Regions from separate parts of the Dietzia sp. SL131 genome, predicted to be linked through region 1. Evidence: riboswitches for the same ligand, from Rfam matches in the RefSeq annotation. Region 1 holds a riboswitch; the other holds the start of a gene.
What was found. A riboswitch is a leader RNA that binds a small molecule or an ion and turns the genes downstream of it on or off. The one in region 1 is predicted to bind cobalamin.

Region 2: it holds a riboswitch for cobalamin, as region 1 does, so the genes downstream of both, OVA21_RS17035 (ABC transporter substrate-binding protein) here and OVA21_RS04925 (ABC transporter substrate-binding protein) in region 1, are expected to answer to the same signal.

Annotation. Positions count from the first base shown of each region.
Region 1 is NZ_JAPPRI010000003.1:870,112-874,205, reverse strand. Features, by position in the region: gene OVA21_RS04935 (ABC transporter ATP-binding protein) at 1-710, shown strand, start outside; gene OVA21_RS04930 (cobalamin biosynthesis protein) at 688-1,776, shown strand; cobalamin riboswitch at 1,746-1,887, shown strand; gene OVA21_RS04925 (ABC transporter substrate-binding protein) at 2,009-3,007, shown strand; gene OVA21_RS04920 (FecCD family ABC transporter permease) at 3,009-4,094, shown strand, end outside.
Region 2 is NZ_JAPPRI010000003.1:3,419,967-3,424,060, forward strand. Features, by position in the region: gene OVA21_RS17025 (ABC transporter ATP-binding protein) at 1-213, opposite strand, end outside; gene OVA21_RS17030 (FecCD family ABC transporter permease) at 210-1,238, opposite strand; gene OVA21_RS17035 (ABC transporter substrate-binding protein) at 1,235-2,173, opposite strand; cobalamin riboswitch at 2,263-2,401, opposite strand; gene OVA21_RS17040 (carboxymuconolactone decarboxylase family protein) at 2,562-2,978, shown strand; gene OVA21_RS17045 (long-chain fatty acid--CoA ligase) at 3,066-4,094, shown strand, end outside.

The sequences.
Region 1 (4,094 bases):
TCCTCGACGACGTCACCGTAGCTCCCGCCCCCGGCACGATGGTCGGGGTGCTGGGGCCGAACGGATCCGGCAAGTCGACGCTCCTGCGCATCCTGACGGGCCTGCTCCGGCCCGACACCGGATCGGTGCACCTCGACGGCACGGACATCCGATCACTCCCCCGCAAACGCCTGTCCCGGCGCGTGGCCCTGGTGGCGCAGGAGGCGACCACCGACCAGAACCCCACGGTCCGGGAGGTCATCGAACTCGGCCGCATCCCCCATCGCGCGGCCTGGTCGGGTCCGGGTCCCGGGGACGACGGGGTGGTGCGGCGCGCGGCGGCCACGACCGGCCTCGGCGACCGCCTGGACCAGCGGTACGCGACGCTGTCCGGCGGCGAGCGGCAGCGGGTGCAGATCGCGCGGGCGCTGGCCCAGGAGCCCGGTGTGCTGGTCCTCGACGAACCGACCAACCACCTCGACATCCGCCACCAGCTCGACCTGCTGGCCCTGGTCCGCTCCACCGACACCACGGTGATCGCGGCCCTGCACGATCTCACCCTGGCGGCCACGTTCTGCGACCATCTGATCGTGTTGTCCGGCGGGCGGCTCGTGACCGGCGGCGCGCCCCACGAGGTGCTCACCGCCGACCTGATCCGGGAGGTGTACGGAGTGGAGGCCGAGGTGACCCATGACGGGCGGGGGGCGCATGTCCGCTATCTCGCGCGCTGACGGGACCGCACTCGCGACCCGCGCGGCAGGCATCGCGGCCGGGTTCGCCCTCGACCGCCTCGTCGGCGACCCGGGGCGGTTTCACCCCGTCGCGGGCTTCGGCCGGGTCGCGCTCGCCGTGGAGCCGCGCCTGCTGCGGCCCGGCCGGACGCCCAACGCGCAGCGGGCGGCGGGCCTGCTGTTCACCGGCGTCCTCGTGGGGGGCACGGCTGCGACGGTGACGGTCGTCTGCCGTCTGGCCGGGAGGAACCTCGCGGCGGCCGTGGTGTGGGACGCGGCCGTGGTGTGGTCGTGCCTGGGCGGGTCGTCGCTGCTCGAGGTCGCGCGGCGGCAGGGTGACCTGCTCGCCCGGGGCGATCACGAGGGTTCCCGGGACCTGTTGCCGTGGTTGTGCGGACGGGATCCGGCCGCGCTCGGCCCGGAGGATCTCGCGCGAGCGGTCGTCGAGTCGGTCGCGGAGAACACCTCCGATGCGGCGGTGGCGACGCTGTTCTGGGCCGCGGTGGCGGGTTCGCCCGGCGCCGCCGTCCACCGCGCGACCAACACGCTCGACGCGATGGTGGGTCACCGTTCGGAGCGGTACCGCCACTTCGGCACCGCTGCGGCGCGGCTCGACGATGTGCTGGGGTTCCTGCCGGCCCGGGGGGCCGGCGCGCTCGGGGTGGTCTGCGCCCCGACCGTGGGCGGGAGTCCCGCCGGGGCCCTGCGGGCGTGGCTCCGTGATGCGCGGGCGCACCCGAGCCCGAACGCCGGGGTCGTCGAGGCCGTGTGCGCGGGCGCGCTCGGGGTCAGGCTCGGCGGGCCCACGCCGTACCCGTACGGCGTGGAGGACCGGGCGGTCCTCGGTGACGGCCGGTCGGTCCGGGCCGACGACATCCGCCGCGCGGTTCTGCTGCACGACCGCGTCCAGCTGGCCACCGCCGCGCTGGCCGTGCTGGGTGTGGTCGTGCGTCGCGCCGTCCTCGGGCGTCGCCGGGCCACGAAGCGCGGGTGGTCGGCTCCGCCGAGCCGGGGTGCCTGCACCGCTCGCGGACGCGGTGTGCCTATCCTGAGGGCGTACTGCTGACATCCGGAACGAGCAGGGGAAGACCGGTGGGAATCCGGCGCTGACCCGCAACGGTGTGTGGCCACTTTGGTGACCGCGAGCCCGATTACCTGCCCGGATGTTCGCGACTCCGAGTACATCGCCGTGGTCTGCGATCCGGGGTCCTGTCAGGTGACGTGGTGTCGTCGTCGACTCCTACCCTCCTGCGGGTCTCACGTGTCGTCGACCGCACGACACGATCCGAGGACTGATCATGTTCCGTCGCCACCCCAGAATCACGCTCGCCACCCTGCTCGTCGCGGGGATCGCCCTCACCGGTTGCTCCCGCGGCGAGGCGCAGGAGGCCGCGGGCTCAACCGAACCCTTCGCCGACCCGGTGACCATCACCAACTGCGACCGCGAGGCCACCTACGACGCCCCACCCCAGCGCATCGTCTCGATGAACGACCACGTCACCGAGACCCTCATCCAGCTGGGTGCCGGCGACCGGATCGTGGGCATGGGATACGGCGAGCAGGACGACGTCCTGCCGGAGGTCGCCGACCAGTTCCACACCATCCCCTCGCTGGCCGAGGAGTACCCCACCTGGGAGCAGATCGTGGACCTCGAGCCGGACCTCGTGGTGGCCGGGATGCGCAGCGCCTTCGACGACAAGGAGGGCCGCAGCCGCGATGCCCTCGAGGCCGCGGGGATCAACACCTTCCTGTTCTCCGAGTATTGCGGAGAAGGCTTCGGTGACCTGTCGATGCTCGAGACCGACTTCTCCCAACTCGGCCGGATCCTCGACGTCGAGCCGGGGGCACGGGACCTGACGGACCGGATTACCGGCGAGATGAGGGAGGTCCGAGAGACACTCGATGCGTCGGGTGTCACCGGCACCCCCACGTTCTTCTACGACGGCGGCGAATCAGAACCGACGACGATCGGCGGCGTGGGAATCGGACAACTGATCGGCGAGTATGCGGGCGCGGACAACATCTTCTCCGAGGGCGACCGCCCCTATCTCACGTCCACATGGGAGATCCTGGGCGAGCGTCAGCCCGAGGCGATCGTGGTACTCGACTACGGCGCCACCAGCGCGGAGGACAAGATCGCCTACCTGCGCGCGCAGCCCATCATGTCCACGACGCCGGCGATCCGTGAGAACCGCATCGTGGTGGTCCCGCTGTCCGACTTCTTCGAGAGCTCGCGGATGACGACCTCCACCGAGACCATCGCCCGTGAGCTGCACCCGCACGCGTTCGGGCAGTGACATGACGACCGTCGCCGAGAAGGCCAGCGGGCGCGTTGACCGCGCCGGCACGGGCATCGATCCCCGCCCCGGCTCCGGGCGCATCGCCGATGCCCCGCCCACCGGGCGGCGGTCGCTGTGGCTCATCTGCCTCCCGCTCGTGGCGGTGCTCGCGATGACGATCGCGGCCGGGGTCTCCCTGGGCTCGGTGTCCATCCCGATCGGGGACGTGTGGGCGATCGTCGCGCACCGCCTGGCGCCGGGGGTCTTCGACCCGTGGTGGACCGACGCCCGCGAGGCGATCGTCCTCGAGTCGCGACTGCCCCGGGCGCTCATGGCGGCGGCCGTGGGCGCGTCGCTGGCCGTGGCGGGTGGCGTCGCCCAGGCGGTCACCCGAAATCCTCTCGCCGACCCGTATCTGCTCGGCGTCTCCTCGGGCGCGGGCTTCGGCGTCGTGGTGCTCACGGTCCTCAGCGTGGGCGCCGGGATGTGGGGCGTGTTCACCCTGCCGATCGCGGCGTTCCTCGGCGCGCTGCTCCCGCTGGCGGGCGTCGTCCTGGTGGCCCGCCGCGCCCATGACACGACCGCCATCGTGCTGGTCGGGGCGGCCATGACGATGGTGTTCGGTGCGCTCAACACGTTCACGTTGCTGGTCCTCGGCGACGACCACCAGCTGGGCACGGTCATGCGCTGGCTGGCGGGCGGGTTCGGTGACGCCGGGTGGACGATGCTGTGGGCGCCCGTGGCTATCCTCGCCGTCGCCGGCACGGTGGTGATCCTGTGCAGCCGCCACCTCGACCTGCTTCTCACCGGTGACGACGGCGCCACCGCGATGGGCGTGAACGTGCCCCGGTTCCGGGTACTCATGCTGCTGCTCGTCTCGTTGCTCACCGCGGGCGCGGTGGCGGTGTCGGGAACGATCGGCTTCGTCGGCCTGCTCATCCCCCACCTCGCGGGGTTCTTCACGGGCCGCACCGCGGCGCGCCTGCTTCCCGCGGCGGCCCTGCTCGGCGCGGTCGCGTTGGTGCTGGCCGACCTCGCCGCCCGCGCGGTGAGCGAGGGCACCGAGTTACCGGTGGGCGTGGTGACCGGCGTCGTGGGCGGCCCG
Region 2 (4,094 bases), 2.5 Mb from region 1:
GGCGGGGATGAGCCCGGCGAGCGCGAACAGCAGGGTCGTCTTGCCGGAGCCGTTGGGGCCCACCAGGGACACCCACGAGCCGGCGTCCACGGCGAGGTCGACGCCGTGGAGGATGGCCGTGCGGTCCCGGGTGACGCGCAGGTCGCGGCAGGCCAGGGCGACCGGCGCGGGTGACGCGGCCGCCGCGGGTGACGCCGGTGGTGTGGCGGTCATATGTGCCCCCGGCTGCGGCGCAGGACGATGAGGAAGAACGGGGCGCCGATCGCGGCGGTGACCACTCCGATGGGCAGCTCGGCCGGGCTCATCGCGGTGCGGGCGACGACGTCGGCCAGGATGAGGAACGCCGCGCCTACCAGCAGCGACACCGGCAGCAGCAGGCGGTGCCCCGGCCCGATGAGCATCCGCACGGCGTGCGGGATGACGATGCCCACGAACCCGATCAGGCCCGACACGGACACCACCGCCGCCGTGCCGAGGGTGGCCACGCTGATGAGGACCAGGCGCACCCGCGCCGGGGCGATCCCCAGCGTCGCGGCCTCGGCGTCCCCGACCGCCATCACGTCGAGGGTGCGGCGGAACAGGGCGATCACGGCCACCGCCACGAGCACGTACGGCAGCACCGTCCGCACGTCGGTCCAGCCGCTGGTCGTGAGGCGGCCGAGCGTCCACGAGTACACCTGCCGCAGGGTCTCGTCGTGGCGCTGCATGAAGAACGTCTGGATGGCGCTGGCGAACGCCGCCACGGCGACGCCGGCGAGGATGATGACCACCTCGCTGCGTCCACCGCCGACACTGCGGCCCAGCGTGTAGGTGGCCAGCACCGCGATCATGCCGCCGGCGAACGCGGCGGGCGGCACCATCGCCGAGCCCATCGCGCCGCCCACGACGATCGCCAGGGTGGCGCCCAGCCCCGCCCCGCTGGACACCCCGAGCAGGTACGGGTCGGCGAGCGGGTTGCGGAACACGCCCTGGTAGGTGGCCCCGGCGATCGCGAGCATCGCGCCGACGATCGCGCCCAGCACCACGCGTGGGATGCGGATCTCCCAGAGGATGACCTGCTGACGTTCGGTGAACCCCGAGTTGATGTCGACGAGCGGCAGCCGGCCCACCAGTTCGAGCACCACGCCGCCCGGGGTGAGGCCGGCCGGGCCGATGAGGGTGCCGAGCAGGACCGCCGCGGCCAGCAACAGCGTCGCCCCGCCCAGCACGAGGGCGCGGCGGGGCGACGGGCGGGTCACGAGGCGGGCTGGTTCGCGGGGCTCTCCGCGGTCTCCGGCGCGGCGTCGGGCACCGCGGTGACGATCGCGGCGACCTCGCGCATGAAGTCGACCACGCGCGGGCCCCACCGGCTGGACAGGTCCTCGTCGACCACGTGGACGCGCCCGTCGCGCACGGCGGTGAGTCCGTCCCAACCCGGCCGCTCGGCCACGACCTCCGGGGTGATGCCGCAGCACTGGCCGTCGGCGAGGAACACGAGGTCCGGGTCGGCCTCGAGGATGAGTTCCTCGGACAGCTGCGGGTAGGGGTCGTCGCCGGTGGCGATCGAGGTTAGGCCGAACAGGGAGTAGATCTCCCCGACGTAGGTGTCGTCGGTGACGGTGTAGTAGGTGTCGTCGAGCTCGTGGAAGTACGTCAGCGGGGTCTCGCGCTCCGGCACCGAGGCGACGATCTCGTCGATCTCGCTCTGCATCCGCGACACGAGTTCGGCGGCCTCGCCGATGTGCCCGGTGGCCGCCCCGACCTGCTCGAGCTGGGTGTAGGTGTCGTCGAGGGTCTGCGCGGCGGGCAGCTGCAGCACCTCGACGCCGGAGCGTTCGAGGCCGGCCACGATGTCCCCGGTGTCGTCGGTGAGCACGACGAGGTCCGGCGCGTATCCCAGGATCGCCTCGAGGTTGGGCGTGTAGCCGGACAGGTCGGTGACCGGGGCGTCGGAGGGGAAGTCGGACCGCTCGTCGACCGCCACGACGCTGTCCCCGGCGCCGACGGCGTAGAGCATCTCGGTGGTGGTGGGGGCCAGCGACACGATCGCCTGCGGTTCCTCCGCCGCGGCGGAGGTCTGGTCGGCCGGGGCCGGCTCGTCGCCGCCGGTGCCGCTGCCGCTGCACGCGGAGGCGACCAGCGCCAGGGCGGCCAGGGGGGCGAGCAGCAGCGAGCGGGCTCGTGGATGGTGCATGGCATCCTCCGTGATTCGGAGGAAGAAAACAGCTCGGGCCGCGGCCTGGGCCGCTGCACGCGACCGTCCTTCGTCCGAGGTCAGTACGTACGGCTGCCGCGGAACCGGCCGACCTGGCTCGCCCGTCCTGAGACGGGATCACAGTTGCGGGACAGCGTCGGATTCGCACCGACTTCCGCCGAGTTGCCGCGGGGTCCGACGCTGGTGGCCGGACCCGTCGAGGGTATCCCACCCGTCGTCGCGTCCGCCCATCCCATACATCCGCTGTCGCCCCTGTCCGAGCCGTCCCCGCGCCTGGCCGGGGCGGGGCGAGGTCACGCGGAGCTGGTGACGACGGTCGGGGAGGATGGATCGCGATACCTGTCGGCAGTGGGAGAGGACCGTGGAGATGACGACGACGACGAGTTCTGCAGGCGAGGGGCCTTCGGCCGCGGATCTGCGCGAGCAGGGTTTCGCGACCAGGCGCGAGGTGATGAGCGACGACTTCGTCGACCGGGCCATGGACCGGGCTGTCGGGACGGAGTCGGAGGCGATCCAGCACGTGGTCGCAGAGAACGTGTGGGGCAACATCTGGAACCGGCCCGGGTTGGACCGACGGGATCGCAGCCTGCTTAATATCGGGATGCTCGTGGCACTGCGCGCGGACGCCGAGCCGGCGGGGCATGTACGCGGCGGGTTGACCAACGGGTTGACCCGCGAGGAGATCACCGAGGCGGTCATCCACGCCTCGGAGTACTGCGGCGCGCCGGCGGCCCTCGCGGCGACGAGGACCGTCCAGACCGTCTTCGACGACCTCGACGGGTGATCGCCCACACGGCCCAAGGACGTCATGGACGTCAGGTAGTCTCGACACGAGAGTGACAGACGCCACCCCTCGATCAAGGAGCCCCTCATGAAGAGCACGATGATGCCGGAGCAGTTGAACATCAGCACGATCCTGCAGTTCGGTGCGACCGTCCACTCCGATGCGGTCGTCACCACCTGGACCGATCAGGGACCACGGAAGATCACCTACGGCGATCTGGGCAAGCACGCCGCGCAGCTGGCCAACGCGCTGCGTTCCCTGGGGGTCGACGGTGACCAGCGGGTCGCCACATTCCAGTGGAACAACTCCGAGCACTTGGAGGCCTACCTCGCGATCCCGTCCATGGGCGCCGTGCTGCATCCGCTGAACATCCGGCTGTTCCCGGACCAGCTCGAGTTCGTGGCCAACCACGCAGAGGACAAGGTCGTGATCGTCGACCCGAGCCTCGTCCCGCTCCTGCAGCCGCTCCTGCCCCGGTTCTCGACGGTCGAGCACGTCATCGTCACCGGTGGGGGCGCCGCGAACCTCGAGGCTCCCGAGGGCATCCAGGTGCACGACTACGACGCGCTCCTCGCCGCCCAGCCCACCGAGTTCGATTGGCCGGAGGTCGACGAGAACTCCGGCGCCGCGATGGCCTACACCTCGGGCACCACCGGCGACCCGAAGGGCGTCGTCTACTCGCACCGGTCGATCTACCTCCACTCGATGCAGGTGTGCATGTCCGACGGCATGGACATCTCGCTCGACGACAACGTGCTGGCGATCGTGCCGATGTTCCACGCCATGTCGTGGGGCCTGCCGTACGCCGCGTTCATGGTGGGCGCCTCGCTGCTCATGCCGGAGCGTTTCCTACAGCCCGAGCCGCTGGCCGCGATGATCGCCTCCGAGCGTCCGACGCTGGCCGCCGCCGTCCCCACGATCTGGCAGGCAGTGGACGCGTACAGCGTGGACCACCCCATCGACATGTCGAGCTTCCGTGCGGTCGTCGTGGGCGGCAGCTCGTGCCCGCCGGAGCTGATCCGCAAGTTCCGGGACAAATACGGGATCAACATCGTCCACGCGTGGGGCATGACCGAGACCTCGCCCATCGGCACCCTGTCCCGCCCGAAGGCCTCC